One region of the Mycolicibacterium tokaiense genome, then DNA from elsewhere that is predicted to be linked to it. Evidence: predicted binding sites of a transcription regulator. Region 1 holds the regulator's gene; each other region holds the start of a gene.

Region 1 (6,164 bases):
TCCCCAGCGGCGATGAACTCGGAGCGGAGTTCGAGCGTTTCCTGGCCCAACAGGCCGGTGACCCGTCTGCGGACCCGTTTGGAGACGACGAGAACAGCTGAGTCGCCGGTGCGGGTCAGCTGACGGTATCCGCCTCGGTACCGCCGCCACGGGGCCCGACGACGAAGTTGGCGTACATGACCCACTCTCCAGTTCGGTGCCCGGGCCGTGATTCGGTGACCGTATGAGCGAGCGCAAACCCAACCTGCGGTCCGTCCGCGAGGTCACCCCGACGCTCGACTTCCGCACCATCCACGGCTACCGGCGGGCGTTCCGCATCGCCGGTTCCGGCCCGGCGCTGCTGCTGATCCACGGTATCGGCGACAACTCGACCACCTGGGCCAGCGTGCAGGCCAAGCTGGCGCAGCGGTTCACCGTGATCGCCCCGGACCTGCTGGGTCACGGGCAGTCAGACAAACCGCGCGCCGACTATTCGGTGGCCGCCTACGCCAACGGGATGCGCGACCTGCTGGGTGTGCTGGACATCGAGAGGGTGACCGTCGTGGGGCACTCCCTCGGTGGCGGCGTGGCCATGCAGTTCGCCTACCAGTTCCCGCAATTGGTGGAACGCCTGATTCTGGTGGGGGCAGGCGGTGTCACCCACGACGTCAACATTGCCCTGCGGGCGGCGTCCCTGCCGTTGGGCGGGGAAGCGCTGGCGCTGCTGCGGTTGCCTCTGGTGCTGCCCGCTGTGCAGGTGGCGGGCAAGGTGGCCGGCAGCCTGCTCGGGAACACCTCCCTGGGCCGTGAGCTGCCCCATGTGCTGCGCATCCTGCGGGACCTGCCCGAACCGACCGCCTCATCGGCGTTCACCCGGACCTTGCGCGCCGTGGTCGACTGGCGTGGCCAGGTGGTGACCATGCTGGACCGGTGTTACCTCACCGAAAGTGTTCCGGTGCAACTGATCTGGGGCGACCGCGATGTGGTGATCCCGGTCAGTCACGCACGGATGGCACACGCCGCGATGCCCGGCTCTGAGTTGGAGATCTTTGCCGGGTCAGGCCACTTTCCGTTCCACGACGACCCCGATCGTTTCGTCGAGGTGGTGCAGCGCTTCATCGACACCACCGAACCCGCCGAATACGACCAGGCTGCGCTACGCCAGCTGCTGCGCGACGGGGTGCGCGAGCGCTCCATCTCCGGCACCGTCGATACCAGGGTGGCCGTACTGGACGCGATGGGGCACGACGAGCGCAGCGCCACCTGACACCGTCGGCGGACTCGCTGAAAACACCCCCGCCTGCGCCACGTAGAGTCGGTACATGGGTATCGACGTGACTGTGCTGCGGGTGTTCACCGACGCTGCGGGCAATTACGGAAACCCCCTGGGAGTAGCGCTCGCCGATGCCGTACCCCCGGGGCAACGCCAGCAGCTGGCCAACGAATTGGGTTACAGCGAAACAATATTCGTCGATCCGCCGAAGGCGGACAGCAGTTCCGCCCACGTCCGGATCTACACGCCGGTCACCGAACTGCCCTTTGCCGGCCACCCGACCGTGGGCGCGGCGTGGTGGCTGCGCGAGCAGGGCACCGCGGTGCACACCCTGCAGGTGCCGGCCGGGGTGGTGCAGGTGACCTACGGTGTCGACACTGACGACGGGCTGACCGGAATCAGCGCTCGCGCCGAATGGGCACCTGAGTTCCTCATCCACCAGCTCGCGTCAGTCGAGGCGTTGGCCGACGCCGACCCCGCGGACTACTCCGATGACGTGGAGCACTATCTGTGGACATGGATCGACGAAGATGCCGGGGCGTTGAGGTCGCGAATGTTCGCCAACAACTTGGGAATCGCCGAGGACGAGGCCACCGGCGCTGCCGCGGTGCGGATCACCGAACATCTGAGCCGCGACCTGGACATCACGCAGGGCAAGGGATCTCAGATCCGAACCCGCTGGTCCCCCACCGGCTGGGTGCAGGTCGCAGGACGCGTGGTCGACGATGGCCCTCGCACGGTGCACCTGCCCTGACCGGTCAGCCGGACGCGGACACCCGGCGGTGCTCGCGCAGAGCGCGGATCTCCTGCTCGAAATCATCCGCCGACGAGAACGAGCGGTACACCGACGCGAATCGTAGGTAAGCAACCTCATCGAGGTCCCGCAGTGGGCCGAGGATGGCCAGACCGACCTCGTTGCTGGGAACCTCGGGCGACCCCGCCGCCCTGATGGTGTCCTCGACCTGCTGCGCCAACAGATTCAGGGCGTCGTCGTCGACCTGACGGCCCTGGCACGCCCGGCGCACTCCGCGCATCACCTTCTCGCGGGAGAAGGGCTCGGTGACACCGCTGCGCTTGACCACCGCCAGCACCGCCGTCTCGACGGTGGTGAACCGGCGTCCGCACTCCGGGCACGAGCGGCGCCTCCGAATGGCTTGACCCTCATCGGTTTCGCGGGAATCCACCACACGCGAATCCGGATGCCGGCAGAAAGGACAGTGCATTACCGCTCCTTCGCCGTATTCGACACGTGTTACCCCCGCCTCAGAGAGTACCTGCGCCGCGCACGCGCCAGCCACCGCCATGGCAGTGGCCGCAGCCATCAGACCCATGGTCTCAGCCGACGGGGGCGATCAGCGTCTGCCCGGCGTTCACCGCTGCGCCCTCGAGGCGGTTGAGCTCACGGATCTGCTGCACCGTCTCACCGATGGGGGCCTCCGGCGCGATGCGGGCGGCCACAGTCTGCAATGTCTCCCCGGACTGCACCTGCACGACGGCCAACTTGGCCGGCGCCGGTGCCGAGCCACCCTGGATGGCCTGGCCGAACTCCGCCACCGCACCTAGCCACACCGTGATCATGGCGGCCAGCAGAGCCAGACCGACCGTGGTGACCGGCGTGATGGCGCGGGCGCGGCGGTGTGGCGCCCGCGAGACGCGCACCCCGGTGCCGCGCTGCCGCAGCGCAGCACCGGACGGGCGGATCTCGGCAGGGCGCCGACGGGCCTGCTCACCGGCGGGGCGGTACCGCAGCGTGGTGGGATCACCGACGGGAGCGGGCTGGGGCAGACGCGGGGGCAGGGTCGAGGTGATGGTCATGGCGGATCCTTTCGAATGTGGGACGTGATGACGTGAGCGGCCGGGACGGGTGTGACGAGGGCGGTCGAGCTGGTCCATGTTCGCTCCTGTGTTCGAATTTACTCGATCACACGTTCGAAGGAAAAGCCTGAATCCGAACATGTGATCGATCTGTTGCCGAACGATAAACCGGCCCACCGACAAAAAAGTTCGCCTCATCCGCCTCAGCAGTCACGCCGGGATGCACGGCAGCGATCGGCGACACGCCTCGAACACATGTTTGATTCTGGTGGCTCTGGCGATTACATTCGGTGCCATGGGTGACAGCACGGACACAGGCTCAGACGCGCAGGACGGCTGGCGCGGCACTTCTCCAGACCCGTCGTTGACCGAACGGCAACGCACCATCCTCGAGGTCATCCGCACCTCGGTGACCACCAGGGGTTATCCCCCCAGCATCCGCGAGATCGGCGATGCGGTCGGTCTGACGTCCACCTCCTCGGTGGCGCATCAGCTGCGCACCCTGGAGCGCAAGGGCTACCTGCGGCGCGACCCCAACCGGCCCCGCGCCGTCGACGTCCGGGGAGCCGACGATGCGGCGGCGGCGGTCGTCACCGATGTGGCGGGTTCGGATGCGCTGCCGGAGCCCACGTTCGTCCCGGTGCTCGGCCGCATCGCCGCAGGTGGTCCCATCCTGGCCGAACAGGCCGTGGAGGACGTCTTCCCGCTCCCCCGCGAACTCGTGGGTGAGGGCTCGCTGTTTTTGCTCAAGGTCGTCGGCGAGTCGATGGTGGACGCTGCCATCTGCGACGGTGACTGGGTGGTGGTCCGACAACAGAACGTGGCCGACAACGGCGATATCGTCGCAGCGATGATCGACGGTGAAGCCACGGTGAAGACCTTCAAACGCACCAGCGGTCAGGTGTGGCTGATGCCCCACAACCCCGCGTTCGACCCGATTCCGGGCAACGATGCCGCGATCCTGGGCAAAGTCGTCACGGTCATCCGCAAGATCTGACCCGGCCTCGGCCGGGTCAGATCTTGCGGCCGATCACTCCGCTTTGGTGAACCCGTTGGCCTCGGCCAATTCCTCGCTGGCGAACCATATCTCGGCCACCGTCACCTCGTAGGAGTCCGAGCCTGGTGGGTGATAAGTACCGGTGCGCATGCTGCCTTTGACGGGATAGCCCTCGGGCGCCTCGTCGGGATCCTCCAGCGGAAGATGGATGGCCGGGGGTGCCGACGAGAAGCCCGTGGGGGAGGCCGCACCTGCGCCCAGTTCCTCGGGCTGCGCGTAATCCTGAGGGTCGTAGGCGGATTCGGCGCCGTGGTCCGATTCCGAATGGTCGTACCCCGGATGGCCGTAGTGCTCCGGCTGCGGGGTCTCCTCGACGGGCTCGGTGTAGTCGGACTCCGGGTAATCCGGGTAATCGGTCTGCCCATGGTCGTACTGCTGGTGCTCGCTCTGCTCATGGTCTCCGCCATAGGCCCGCGGATCGTGCTCGGCCAGGGGCCCGTCGGCAGGCGGTGGCGGGGCGCCGTACACCGGTGCGAACAACGAGTTCGACGCCGGCGGTTCGTAATCCGCGTCGGTCAACCACGGCGGCCGGGAGTCCTCGGCGGGCACGGCGGCGTGCCGGCCGGAGGGTGCGTCGGGATCGGACTGCACCCGGGTGGGCGCGGTATCCACATCGTCGGGATCCTGCTCGTCCACCTCGGCGTCGAGGTCGTCACCTTCGTGGGCGCCGTGATGGGTGAACAGCGCCGGCCCGCTCACCGGTTCAGCGCCGGATTCCGACGGGACGTCAGCGCCGGACCAGGGCGTCGCACCGGGCTCGCGTTTGGCCCAGGGCGGCTGCGCGGCGAGATACGCGGTGTCGTCGGAATCGTGGTCCGCGGGAGTCGACGGACCGCTGGTCTGCGCCGATGGTGCCGTGGCCCACAGGCCCCGGTCCGCGTCGTCGCGCGTGTCCCCCGAATCGGCGAGGCCACCCCGCTCGAACTCGCTCCGCTCGAACTCAGTCGGCTCGAACTCGCTCCGGTCATCACCGGGCATCGGACCGTAGCCACCCGTCTGATCAACCGCGGGGCCACCGGCGCCGCGGCGTCGCGCCACCAGGAAGCCGGCCAGCGCCAGCACCAACACCACCGCCACCCCGAGAATCGCCCACGGGTACCAGTTCTGCCCGCCGGACTCGGCGTCGGATTCGTCCTGCGCCGACGGCTGCGCCGAGGTGGCGCTGGGCGCGGGCTGCTGCGCCAACTCGAGACCCGAGAGCCGCTCGGCCAGCTCCGGGGGCTGGGTGCTGAACGTGTTGTTCGAGCTGTTGTAGGTGACCTGGCCACCGCTGAAGTTCTGCGTGATGGTGTCGTCGCCGGTCTGATCGGCGATCGGTACACCCAGATCACCGCCGCTGCCACCGAGTTCGTCCCACGCTGCTTTCATCGGGCCCCGGACGATCACCGCACCGTGTTCAGGTGTCCATACGATGGCCGGTTCGCCCTCGGCGCCGAACGTGCTGACGCGGCTGCCCGGGATGTCACCGTCGGCTTCGTTGGTGACGGGAAAACCGAGCTCCCCGGTGGGCCCGCCCGCCTCTTCGTACTTCTCCAGGATGGTGCCGCTGACGATGTGCGCGCCGGTGTCGGGCGAGTAGAAGATCTTGCCGCCGTTGAAGTCCTGGCCGGCCCCGCCGTCGCCCACTGCGTACTGGTCGCCGGTCTTGGCGCCCAACTGCCCGGTGGGGCCACCGGCCACCCGCCAGGCCACGTTGATCGCGCTGGTGGCGTCGTCGGGCAGCGGCAGATCCGCGAGCTGTCCGGCGAGTTCGGGCGGTGTGGTGGTGAACGTCTTGGCGGCGGTGTCGTAACTGATCTGTCCGCCGGCGAAGGTCTGGGAAATCGTTTCGCCGCTGTACGTTTCATCGCCGGTCGGGACACCGAGGGGCCCGGACGAGCCGCCCAGGCGGTCCCAGGCCGCGTTGATGATCCCGCGCACCACCCATGCCCCCGTCGCGGGGGTCCAGAAGATCACCGCACCCTCGGGCGAGTCGAACGTGACGTTGCGGCTCTCCGGCGCGCGGCCGGGACCCTCGTCGATGTTGGGGAAGCCCAGGCC
Region 2 (6,164 bases), 660 kb from region 1:
GCGATGACGTGGGCCAGCAACCCGACCGCGAGCCAGCGCCATTGTCCGAGCCAGCGCTCCGCCGGCGCCAGGAACAGGGCGAAGACGATGGCCCACGGCCACCAGTAGTAGCCGTCGATCCACAGCAGGCTGGCCACCAACACCTGAACGGGGTCCACGGCCAGGTGGTGCAGATTGGTCGAGCCGCCCAGCAGAACCTCGCGCAGCTTGTGGCCGGTGAGGGCGTGCTGGATCAGCGTGGTGGCCAGGAGTACACCCAGCCAGGTGAAGGTCAGCGGTGCGCCGCCGGCGAACCGGGGCCGCGTCGTACGATCAGCAGTGTCCGACCATTGAGCCACCGTCCGAAGGTACCCGGATCCTCGACGAAACCGCCGCCGCTGTTGCGGCCGCAGGGCAAAATACGGCCGTGGTCCCTGGATTCGACCAAGAGGCGTTGCGCTCGGCTGCGCTGGAATGGGTCCGCAGGCAGACGCTGGATGGCACTCGGCCGATCACCCGCGATGAGCTCGCAAACGATTTCGTGGTGGGTGGAGAGCGGTTTCCTCTGATCGATCGCGGCGCGGGATCAGAAAGCCCGCGGGGTGGCACGCGGCACTGTCAATCACCACCTCATACCCCAAGGCGGGGATCGCGGCATACGACGACCGAGAAGGACCCGATGGCCTGCACAGGTACAAGCTCCGACGGGATCAGCGGGGCAGCACCGAAAACGAAGGACTTCGAATCGCTTTGAGATATCGATTGCCATTGATCTGGTTCGTAGGGGTCGCTCCTGGCATCTTCAACGCCATCTCTCCCGTGTACCTGATCGATGAAGAAGCTGAGCAGGATCAGTTCGTCCTGGCACTTACGCCGGATCAGGTCGATGTGGACCTGGACAGCCCGATGGAGGGTGCGCTGAAACGCTATCTGCTTGCCGAGACCAAGCGCCGCCTGCATCAACCGCTTTTCGCAAGTCGCGTGATGCTTGCCTACGAGGTGCGCTGCGCGGTGTGTGCGCTGAAGCATCGAGAGTTACTCGATGCGGCCCACATACTGCCCGACAGCGAACCACTTGGGCTCCCGGTGGTCCCCAATGGCCTAGCGCTGTGCAAGATTCACCACGCCGCCTACGACCAGAACATTCTCGGTATTCGGCCCGACCTCACGATCGAGATACATCACCGACTGTTGGACGAGATCGACGGCCCTATGCTCCGCCATGGTCTGCAACATCACCATGAACAGCCTCTGATGCACATACCCAAACGGCGCGCTGATCGCCCCGACCCTGAACGCCTGGCCGTTCGGTTCGCGAGGTTCAGCGCTGCTTGACAGACGTCGGCCGCGTCAGGCGCTCATCCGGCACGCGCACGAGGCGGTGATCGGCACGTCGGCCCGGGCCACCGCCAGGTCCAGCTGGCGGCTGATGATCTGAGCCTCCGCGGTGCGGCCCAACCTCTGCAGGCATTCGTGATAGCCGTGCAGGCTCCACAGGTTGTTCGGGTGCTGGCAGGAGCGCGCCAGCGTGGGATCCAGCCCCAGATCGGCCTCGTACACCTGGGCCGCTTCTGCCACGCGGCCCTGCTCCAGCAGCAGCGCACCGTAGGCGTGCCGGGTGGGCTGCATCCACCCCCAGGGTTCGTCGTAGGGCAGTGAATCATCCAATTCGATTGCCTTGCGCAGGCTTTCGAACGCCACCTCGTGGTTGCCCTCGCGGTAGGCGATCTCGCCGTCCAGCATGGCGCGCGCGACGTCGAGGATGTCGCGGCTGGTGTTGTTGAACAGGTAGCGGCTCTCCGGAATGCCGGCATACGCGGCTTCGAAGGCCTCGCGTTCCACCCTGGCCTGCGCCGTCTGACCGGTGGCGGCATACGCGACGCCGCGGCCGTAGTGGATGGTGGCAGCAGTGGTGCAGTAGAGCGCCGTGTCGTCGGGCAGTGCCTGGGAAAGCAGGTCATCCCAGCGGCCGAACCGGATCAGCACGTGGGTCCGCAACGGCACGAACGCCTCCAGCCAGTCAGCCATCGGGGGCGAGGCAATGGACAGCAACTCCGGCGTCAGCTGACCCGCCAGTTCCTCAGCGGCCGCGAGTGCCACGCCGAACTGACCGCTGAACATCGCCGAGTACACCACAAAATGCAGATCATGGGCGCGGTACAGCGAGTAGAAGTTCAGTGGCCCTTCGTTTTCCACGAACTTGCGGTCGGCGCGGACCGCGGACTGATTCGACACCACCGAGGTGCGGTAGTCGCCGCACAGCACGTCGATGTGGGTGGGCATGTGCTGCAGGTGCCCGGCGTCGGGCACGAGATTGCGCAGCAGGTCGGCGGCGGGCAGCGCGACCTCCGGATGAGCGGACATCTCCATGGTGTGGAGGTAGATGTGCAGTAGCCCGGGATGTGCCTTGCCGGCGTCGGTGGCCAGCGCGGCGTCCAGGATGCGGGTCGCCTCCAGCACACGGGAGCCGGGGGCGGGCTCACCGGTACGGGTGTCCCACAACGCCCACGCCGTGACATTCACCAGGGCGTCGGCGGCCAGCGTCTGGATGTCGATGTCGGCGGGATGGGCAGCGCTGAGCTCCAGCATCGCGTCGGCGTAGGCCGTGTGGCCGGCCGACAGCGCGGTCGAATCGTTCGGGTCGTCGGTGGGGAAGCGGGCGGCCAGAGCGTCGATCAGCCCGCGTTCGGCGGGTGTGGCGCGACCCTCTGCGGCGAGCTCGAGCTCGGTCCGGGCACGGGCCAGCGATACGGCCATGTCGACAGGGTCGAAGGCGTCCCAGGCCTTGTTGTAATTGGGGCCGATCGCATACGCGATGCCCCAGCGCGCGATCGCCAGCATCGGGTCGTGGCTGAGTGCCTTTTCGAAACAGGCGATGGCCTCGTCGTGGTTGAATGCATAGGCCCAGACGAGGCCGCGGTCGAACCACAATTGTGCTTCTGCCGAGGGGGTTTCGACAGGACGGTGATACGTACCGAGGTCGTAATAGGGTTCGGCGTCCACCGTGTCGGTAGTCATGCTGCATACCCTAGGGCGTCGCGGTGCGGTTCAGCCATGCCTCGGCGCGCACCTCTGGCCGGCGGCCCCTGGTGGGTCCGTCGGCTCATTGGCTTTCGCTGCGCTCAGGGGTCGTCGCCGGGTGGGTCGTCGTCGGGTTCGTCGGGGGCGAGGATGCGGTCGGGGTGGTGGTAGGGGTTGGTGCGGGATTGCCCGCAGTCCAAGGCTGGTGGCGGCACCCATTCGGTGACCCCGTCTTGGGGGCGGTTGCGGGTGGTCCAGCCGGTGGTTTCGACCATCCTGTTGTCCGGCCCGCACGCCAAGGTCATGTCCTCGACATCGGTGTTGCCGCCGTCTTTCCAGTCTTTGTTCGCGTGGTGGACCTCGGAGTGGTAGCCGTCGGCGGTGCAGCCTGGGGCGGTGCAGCCGCGGTGCTGGGCCAGCAGCACGATGCGTTGTCCCGGTGAGGCGGTGCGGCGGGTACGCCCCAGGTGCAGCGGCACTCCCTTGCCGTCGAACAGTGCCAGCCAGAGGTAGGCGTGGGAGGCCATGCGGATGACGTCGCGCATCGGAATCAACGTTCCGCCGGCGGTGAGTCCGTGCCCGGCCGCTTTTTCCAGGTCTTTGAGTTCGGTGCGGATGATGATCGTGGCCGGTAGGCCCTTGTGTTGGCCGAGATCACCCGAGGCCAGGACCGCGCGACCCGCCGCCAGGAACGCATCGTGGTCGCGTTGGCTCTGGGTGCGGGCGTCTGTGGCCGCGTGCTCGGAGTCGGGTTCGCCGTCGACCTGGGGGGTGTCATCGGCGGGATTGCACATGCCGGGGGCCGCCAGCTTGGCCTTCACCGCTTCCCAGGTCGCCGCAGCTTCCGGCGTCAGGTAGCCGGAGAAAGGGACGGTGCCGTCGGGGCGTTGCCTGCCCAGGCGCAGCCCGCGGCGGGCTTGGCGGTCGGCGTCGGTGAAGGTGCCGTCCTGATCGAGCAGATACTTCAACCGGTCCGCAACAGCAGCGAACCCGTCGACACCGAGAGTGCACGCATGCCGGGCCAGGTCGGTTTCGGCGGCCTCGCGGGCCTGGAAGTCCACCGATTGGGGCAGGGTGCGGAAGAACGACTTGATCTCGCTGACATGCTCAGGCCCGAGTTGGCCTTTCTCTTGGGCGGCGGCGACGTTCGGCAAGGCAGGGGGCATCGGCTCACCGGTCAGGGCGGTGCGCGGGCCGAGCAGTTCGGCGTTCTTGAGGCGCCGGAACGCTTCGGCTTCGCTGATCCGCAGGCGGGCGGCCAGGACTTTGGTGTAGCTGCTGGCGCCGAGTTCTTTGGGGGTGCATTCGGCGCGCAGGCGTTGGTAGATCGTGTGGTCGAGGACGGGTTGTTGCCAGGCCAGTGTTTCGCGGCGCTGCTGCAGGTCCAACAACTCCAGCGGGGTGAAGGCGTCGATGGACAGTGAGTTCATCTGCGCTTGCAGGGTTTCCATCTGGGCCAGGGCGGCCAGCATCGCCTCACGATCGGCGACAGCTGACGTTCCCATACCTCGAACACTAGTTCGAACCACCGACAAAAAGGCTCGGAATGTGACGCCAGATACCCAAGTGACGCAGGGGTTTTCGCATGTCATCGAGACTGCGCTCAGCGTGCAGTCTCGACGCGCTCAGTAGCATCACCACCATGATTCGTTGCGTTCGATTGTGGACCGGTCAAGAGGGTGGCTCGCACGTGGAGGTCGGGCGTCTGGACATGCAGCCGGGCCGCAACGATGACCTGGTGTCCGGAGCGATGTCGACGACGCACGTCACGGTCGAGGAGACCGCGGGCGGGGGAGAGCTGGCCTGGCACACCGCACCGGTGCGACAACTGGTCGTGACCTTGAGCGGCACACTGCAGTTCGTCACCCGCGACGGCGAGCAGTTTGTGCTGTACCCCGGCGACATCCTGCTGGCGGAGGACACCGTGGGCAGCGGACATCAGTGGCAACTGGTCGGCGACGACCCCTGGCGCCGGATGTACGTCGTTCTGGCGCCGGGCACCGAAGTGGCGTTCATACCGGAGTGATGCGGGCGCTGTAACGCAACGGCATCCAGTCGACACGTCGACCGGTGGCGTCCAGGTACATCGAGAATGATCAGATCACCGGCACCGACGGCGCCGTCCCCGTTGTTGTGGCCACGACGTCCGAGGTGGACGAGGGTTTCGAGGCGGCCGAAACTGTCGATAAGGCGCAGTACGACCGTGATGTCCTGCCCCTGAGGTCCTACCTCTTTCGGCATGCGTTGGCGCTGACCAGTCAGCGTCCTGATGCAGAAGACCTGGTGCAGGAAACGATGGCGAGAGCCTATGTGTCCCTGGGGACGTTCCGCGAAGGCTCGAATATCCGCTCGTGGCTGCATCGCATCCTGGTCAACAAATGGCTGGACAACCACCGGCGAGCTCAGAGACGACCAGTCGAGCGCATGTCGGCGGAGGGCGTCGAGGTCCAGGTGGCTGTCGATTCTCGATGGATTGACCAGTGTCAGCAATCGGCGGAGACCGAGGCACTGAGCCGGATGGTCGGCGAAGCCCATTCGGCGCTGCTCCGCTTACCAGTCGAGCTTCGTGGTGTCGTCTACTTCGCCTGCATCGAGGGCTACCGGAACACGGAGATCGCCGGCATCTTGGGGGTGCCGGTGGGAACAGTGGCGTCTCGCCTCCACCGTGCCAAGCGCCGGCTCCGCAACGACCTATCAGCGTCGAATCGGTGACAGCCCCGTCCTTCCCACGAGTCACAGTTCTGTCCCGTGGACTCTCCGCCCTCGAAAATAGGTCTGCAACGCGGTCGTTCGGTGGATCTCGGTTGCCTCGACGTCGAACAAGTTGTGGTTCAGCACGATGAAGTCAGCAGATCGCCCGGGTGTGATGACGCCGTTGGTCTCACCCATGCCCATCGCTTCTGCGCCGGACGTGGTGAGCACTGAGATGGCCTCACTCAGGGTTATTGCGGCCGACGGGTTGCTCTGCCCGTCGATGTCAGGGTCGGGATTGGCCCGGGTGATTAGCGCCTCGAGGGCGATCCACGGGTTCGGGCTCGGAACGACGGGCCAGTCGGACCCGACAGCCAGCACGGCCCTGTGATCGAGCAGATCCCGGAACGGCCAGGATCGATCGACGATCGCCGGCGGCACCTGACTGTTGATGATGCCGGCAAACGGTGTCG
Region 3 (6,164 bases), 670 kb from region 1:
CGAGCGACTTGGCCGGGTTGGTGAAGATTTCCCGTCCGGCGCTGTTGCGCAGGGCTTCGGCGTCGAGTTCATCGGCCAACAACGCCAGGTCCGCCTGCACGGCGGTGGCTCCTGTCTCGACCGCCTGCAGCACCGCCAGCCCCACGGCCAGATAACGGCACAACCCGAACTCGTCGCGCACCCACATCCGCGGCTCCAGGACGGCGACGCGGCCGGCGGTGGCGTCGCGCAGCGGCCCGGCATAGGGGGCGGCGATCACCACCCTGGCGCCCCGACGCGCTCCGGTGGCCGCGGCCGACACCAGGACCGGGTCGGCCGGATCGTCGCCGGCCACCACCAGGACGTCCAGCGGCCCGATCCACGGGGGAACCTCGGCGGCGGTGACGATGGGTTGGGCGGCGCCACCGGCGACCACCGCCGTCAGGATGGCGCCGGCGGATTCGGCGGCACCGCGCCCGGCCACCCAGATCACCGAACGGGGCCGTTGCCCGGTACGCACGGATTCCAGCGCGCCCTCGTCCACCGCGGCTGCGACCGCTCGGACCTGCGCTCCCGACGTCGACGCGCCCCGCAGCAGACCCTCGCGGTCGGCGCCGATCAATCCGTCGGTGTCGTCGAGGTCGATGGAGGCGCGGGTGGCGCTCATGGTGCCGCCTGGGCCGCTTCGATCTCGGTGGCTATCTTGCCGACAATGCCCGCCACCTCGTCCGAGGTGCGGGCTTCGACGTTGAGCCGCAGCAGCGGTTCGGTGTTGGAGGTGCGCAGGTTGAACCAGCTGCCCTCGCCCAGATCCACCGTGACACCGTCCAGGTGGTCGATGGACTGGATGCCGGTGCCGAACATCGCCAGGACCCGCTCCACACACGCCGGGGCGTCGTGGACGGTGAAGTTGATCTCCCCGGAGGCCTCATAGCGCTGGTAGTCGGCCGCGAGGTCCGACAGCGGGCGGTCCTGTCCGCCGAGAGCGGACAGGACATGCAGCGCGGCAAGCATTCCCGAGTCGGCACCCCAGAAGTCGCGGAAGTAGTAGTGGGCCGAGTGTTCGCCGCCGAAGATCGCCCCGGTCTCGGCCATCAGCGCCTTGATGTAGGAATGCCCGACCCGGGAGCGCACCGGGGTGCCGCCGCGCTCGATCACCAATTCCGGGACGGCCCGCGAGGTGATCAGATTGTGGATGACCGTGGCACCGATCTCGCGACCGAGCTCGCGGGCCGCCACCAGCGCGGTCACCGAGGACGGTGAAACCGCCTGTCCGCGTTCGTCGACGACGAAGCACCGGTCGGCGTCGCCGTCGAAGGCCAGCCCGATGTCGGCGTTCGACTCGATGACGAACCGTTGCAGGTCCACCAGGTTCGCCGGGTCCAGCGGATTGGCTTCGTGATTGGGGAATGAGCCGTCCAGCTCGAAGTACAACGGAAGCACTGTCAGAGAACCGATCTGACCCAGTACCTCGGGGGCGGTGTGCCCGGCCATCCCGTTGCCGGCATCAACGGCGACACGCAACGGGCGCAATGCACTCACATCGACCAGACTCCGCAGAAAAGTCCCGTAGTCGGCCAGCACGTCCTGGTCGGTCACCGAGCCGGCTGGGCCGTCGAAGGCCGGGACACCGGCCACCACCTCGTCGCTGATGGTCGCCAGACCCGTATCCCGACCCACCGGCTTGGCGCCGGCTCGGCAGAGTTTGATGCCGTTGTAGGCGGCGGGGTTGTGGCTGGCGGTGAACATGGCGCCCGGGCAGTCCAGCAATCCCGAGGCAAAGTAGAGCTGGTCGGTGGAGGCCAGTCCGATCCGGACGACGTCGAGTCCCTGGCCGGTGACACCGGAGGCGAACGCCGCCGCCAGCGCCGGCGAGCTCTCCCTCATGTCGTGCCCGATCACCACGCGGGTGCTGTCCGCGCGCACCAGCCGCGCAAAGGCTGCGCCGACCTCACCGACGAACTGCTCGTCGATCTCGGAGCCCACCAGACCGCGGACGTCGTATGCCTTGATCACACGGGCAACCGCATCAGCGGATCGAGACATGTCCGGACTCCTGACTACTGCGTGGGTGTGACGTGGTTGCCGGTACCAGCCTAGCCGTAACAGGCCCGCGATTTAGTGGCCAACTCCGGTCCGCGGCGCTGGCTCCGCGTGGCTGAACCCGGTCCGGCGAACCCTGACGCGAGATGAATCCAGAACTCAGTCGGAAGGATCCGGCAGCACACGCAGGTGACCCCGCCTGCGTCCGGCGCCGGCCGGACGCTGGCCCGCCGACGCCAGCACACTGCTCGCCGGGGCGGCGGCCGCCCCGGGATGAGGACCTGGGTCGGAGAAGCCGTGCATGGGTGGGCCCGTCGGCACACCGCCGCGGCCTTCCCGAACGGCGTCGGCCAGAGCCGACAGATCATCCTCGTCGGGGTGCGACGGCAGGGGTCCGGCGTGGCGTACCAACTCCCAGCCGCGGGGCGCGGTGATCCGCCCGGCATGCGTCACGCACAGATCCCATGAGTGCGGCTCACGAACCGTGGCGAGCGGGCCCACCACTGCCGTCGAGTCCGAGTACACGAACGTCAGCGTCGCCACGGCGTAGTGAGGGCACCCAGGCCTGCAGCAGCGACGGGGAACATTCACGCCCGTGAGGCTATCGCGCGGGCACGCCCGGGCTGGGGCGGACACGCGCACCCGGGGCTGCCACTACTGAACCGTTACCTGGGTATGCCGGACCGTTACGATCGGCCGGTGGCAGACTCCGGCAGCTCACGGCACCGACCATCGGGGGGGCGTTGGTCCACCCGCCACGGTCGCAACATCCGGGGACCGCTGCTGCCGCCCGATGTGCCGGGATGGCGCAGCCGGGCAGAGCGCTTCGACATGGCGGTACTGGAGGCCTACGAACCGATCGAACGCCGGTTCACCGACCGGGTGACTGCGCTGGACGTGGCCGTGGACGAGATTCCGCGGATCGCGGCGCGGGATCCGGAAAACGTGCAGTTCCCGCCGGAGGTGGTCGCGGACGGGCCGGTGGCGTTGGCCAGACTCATACCCGCAGGGGTGGACGTCCGGGGACAAAACACCCGGGCGCGAATAGTGCTGTTTCGCAAGCCCATCGAACGGCGGGCGAAGGACACCGGAGAACTGACTGAGTTACTTCACGACATTCTGGTGGCGCAGGTGGCCACCTACCTGGGCGTGGAGCCCTCGGTGATCGACCCCACGCTCGACGACGAGTGAGGACCGGTGGGTCCGGCTAGATGATGCCGCGCTTGATGCGGCGTCGTTCACGCTCGGACAGACCGCCCCAGATCCCGAACCGCTCGTCGTTGGCCAGGGCGTACTCGAGGCATTCGTTCTTCACATCACAGCCCAGGCAGATGCGCTTGGCCTCCCGGGTGGACCCACCCTTCTCGGGGAAGAACGCCTCCGGGTCGGTTTGCGCGCACAGGGCACGTTCCTGCCACTGGTCGTCGGCAGGCTCGAGTTCGGACTCGAACCGATCGGGCACGAGGCTCAGATGCGGCCGCCCTCCCAGCTCGCTCTCCCCCTCTGTTGCCGGTTCCGTACTGGTGCGCGGGATACTGCCCATAGCTCCGATCAGGTGCTGATAGGACATGTTTCCGCCTCCTCACAGTTCTGCTAGTCGATCCAGGAATGTCGCCCACTATTGATACGCAGCCATGCTATTCGAACAGGTGATCGAATCTCGGTCTGCGACACCGGAACCGGCCGGCCAACCGGGAAATGACACTGATGTGATTAGACACGGGTTAGCTGGTGAGGTCAAGCCGTAGAACGGAATTTCATACCATTCGAGACCGACATTTCCGCGAGTCGGTGCATGGGCGTGTCGTCACCGTGACCGTGCTGAGACCCCGACCCGCAACAACGCCTAGTGTCGTTCGTTGTGAAGGTCACCGTTTTGGTCGGCGGCGTCGGCGGCGCGAGATTCCTGCTGGGCGTTCAGAAATTGCTGGGGCTCGGCCAGTTCGCGGCCCCTGAGGGTCAAGCTGAGGTAGAGCACGAGTTGACGGCTGTCGTCAACGTCGGCGACGACGCCTGGATGCACGGGGTACGCATCTGCCCGGACCTCGACACCTGCATGTACACCCTCGGTGGCGGCATCGACCCCGAACGCGGCTGGGGTCACCGCAACGAAACGTGGCACGCCAAGGAAGAACTCGCCGCCTACGGCGTGCAACCGGACTGGTTCGGGCTCGGCGATCGCGATCTGGCCACCCATCTGGTGCGCAGCCAGATGCTGCGGGCCGGGTACCCGCTGACTCAGGTCACCGAGGCCCTCTGTGCGCGCTGGCGGCCCGGCGCCCGGCTGCTGCCCGCCAGCGACGACCGCAGCGAGACCCACGTCGTCATCACCGATCCCGACACCGGCGAGCGCCGGGCCATTCACTTCCAGGAGTGGTGGGTGCGGTACCGGGCCAAGGTGACGACGCACAGCTTCGCCTACGTGGGTGCCGAAAAAGCAACCGCGACCCCCGATGTGGCCGACGCCATAGCCGAGGCCGACATCGTGTTCCTGGCACCGTCGAATCCGGTGGTGAGCATCGGGTCCATCCTGGCCATCCCCGGCGTCCGCGGTGCGCTGCGTTCCACCGCGGCGCCGGTGGTCGGCTACTCCCCCATCATCGGCGGGAAACCGTTGCGCGGCATGGCCGACGAGTGCCTGACCGTCATCGGGGTGGAGTCCACCTCCGAGGCGGTCGGGCGCTATCACGGCGCCCGTTCCGGCACCGGCATCCTGGACGCGTGGCTGATCTCCGAGCAGGACAGCGCCGACATCGACGGGGTGGCAGTGCGGTCGGTCCCCCTGCTGATGACCTCTCCGGAGGCCACCGCACAGATGGTGCGCGCCGGTGCGGAACTGGCGGGGGTGCAGCTGTGACCGAACACGGCGCGGCCGCGGCCATCGAGATCCTGCCCGTCACAGGCCTTCCGGAATTCCGCCCCGGCGACGACCTCACAGGCGTGCTGGCCGACGCCGCGCCGTGGTTGCGTGACGGCGACGTGCTGGTGGTGACCAGCAAGGTGCTGTCGAAGTGCGAGGGCCGCATCGTCGCTGCGCCCGCCGATCCCGAGGAACGAGATACCCTGCGGCGCAAACTGATCGACGAGGAGGCCGTGCGGGTGCTGGCCCGCAAGGGCCGTACCCTGATCACCGAGAACGCCATCGGCCTGATCCAGGCGGCCGCCGGGGTCGACGGTTCCAACATCGGGACCACCGAATTGGCGCTGTTGCCGGTGGATCCCGACGGTAGCGCAGCTGCGCTGCGCACCGGGCTGGCGGAGCGGCTCGGTGTCGAGATCGCCGTGGTCATCACCGACACCATGGGACGCGCCTGGCGCAGCGGCCAGATCGACCAGGCCATCGGCGCCGCGGGCCTGCCGGTGTTGCACGGCTACGCCGGGGCAGTCGACCGGCACGGCAATGAGTTGGTGGTCACCGAGGTGGCGGTGGCCGACGAGATCGCCGCGGCCGCCGACCTGGTGAAGGGAAAGCTGACCGGAATTCCGGTGGCGGTGGTGCGCGGACTGCACCTGCGCGACGACGGTTCCACGGGCCGGGATCTGCTGCGCCCCGGCGAAGACGACCTGTTCTGGCTCGGCACAGCGGAATCCATCGACCTGGGCCGCAGACAGGCGCAGCTGCTGCGGCGGTCCGTGCGCCAGTTCAGCGACCAGCCGGTGGACCATGCCCTCATCGAAGAGGCCGTCGCCGAGGCGCTCACCGCCCCCGCTCCCCATCACACGCGGCCGGTGCGCTTCGTCTGGCTCACCCCCGAGAGCCGCACGCCACTGCTCGATGCGATGAAACAACGCTGGCGCGAAGACCTTTCCCGCGACGGCAGGCCCACCGACGCCGTCGAGCGCAGGGTGGCCCGCGGCCAGATACTGTACGACGCCCCCGAGGTCGTCATCCCGTTCATGGTGCCCGACGGCGCGCACCACTACCCTGACGACACCCGCACCGCCGCCGAACGCACCATGTTCACGGTGGCCGCCGGCGCCGCCGTCCAGGCCCTGCTGGTGGCGCTGGCGGTACGGGAGGTGGGCAGCTGCTGGATCGGGTCCACCATCTTCGCCGCGGATCTGGTACGCGCCCAGCTGGAGCTGCCCGAGGATTGGAACCCGATGGGCGCCATCGCCATCGGCTATCCGGTCCAGCAGCA

Evidence for each region. The regulator LexA, encoded in region 1, represses DNA repair genes until DNA is damaged. The targets are predictions, from matches to a motif close to CGAACANNTGTTCG.
Region 2: the regulator LexA is predicted to act here: its motif matches at 4,510-4,523, upstream of G6N58_RS24080 (HNH endonuclease signature motif containing protein).
Region 3: the regulator LexA is predicted to act here: its motif matches at 3,665-3,678, upstream of cofD (2-phospho-L-lactate transferase).

What each region holds. Positions count from the first base shown of each region.
Region 1 is NZ_AP022600.1:4,266,762-4,272,925, reverse strand. It holds gene G6N58_RS20850 (proteasome assembly chaperone family protein) at 1-101, shown strand, start outside; gene G6N58_RS20845 (alpha/beta fold hydrolase) at 224-1,246, shown strand; gene G6N58_RS20840 (PhzF family protein) at 1,302-2,006, shown strand; gene nrdR (transcriptional regulator NrdR) at 2,011-2,475, opposite strand; gene G6N58_RS20830 (LysM peptidoglycan-binding domain-containing protein) at 2,588-3,067, opposite strand; gene lexA (transcriptional repressor LexA) at 3,363-4,064, shown strand; gene G6N58_RS20820 (sunset domain-containing protein) at 4,098-6,164, opposite strand, start outside.
Region 2 is NZ_AP022600.1:4,923,657-4,929,820, reverse strand. It holds gene G6N58_RS24095 (rhomboid-like protein) at 1-338, opposite strand, end outside; gene G6N58_RS30945 (HNH endonuclease) at 799-1,314, shown strand; gene G6N58_RS24085 (tetratricopeptide repeat protein) at 1,330-2,997, opposite strand; gene G6N58_RS24080 (HNH endonuclease signature motif containing protein) at 3,102-4,505, opposite strand; gene G6N58_RS24075 (cupin domain-containing protein) at 4,691-5,026, shown strand; gene G6N58_RS24070 (sigma-70 family RNA polymerase sigma factor) at 5,071-5,712, shown strand; gene G6N58_RS24065 (amidohydrolase) at 5,734-6,164, opposite strand, start outside.
Region 3 is NZ_AP022600.1:3,598,670-3,604,833, reverse strand. It holds gene G6N58_RS17545 (TobH protein) at 1-646, opposite strand, end outside; gene G6N58_RS17540 (phosphomannomutase/phosphoglucomutase) at 643-2,025, opposite strand; gene G6N58_RS17535 (DUF3499 domain-containing protein) at 2,182-2,613, opposite strand; gene G6N58_RS17530 (metallopeptidase family protein) at 2,791-3,213, shown strand; gene G6N58_RS17525 (WhiB family transcriptional regulator) at 3,230-3,592, opposite strand; gene cofD (2-phospho-L-lactate transferase) at 3,884-4,879, shown strand; gene G6N58_RS17515 (coenzyme F420-0:L-glutamate ligase) at 4,876-6,164, shown strand, end outside.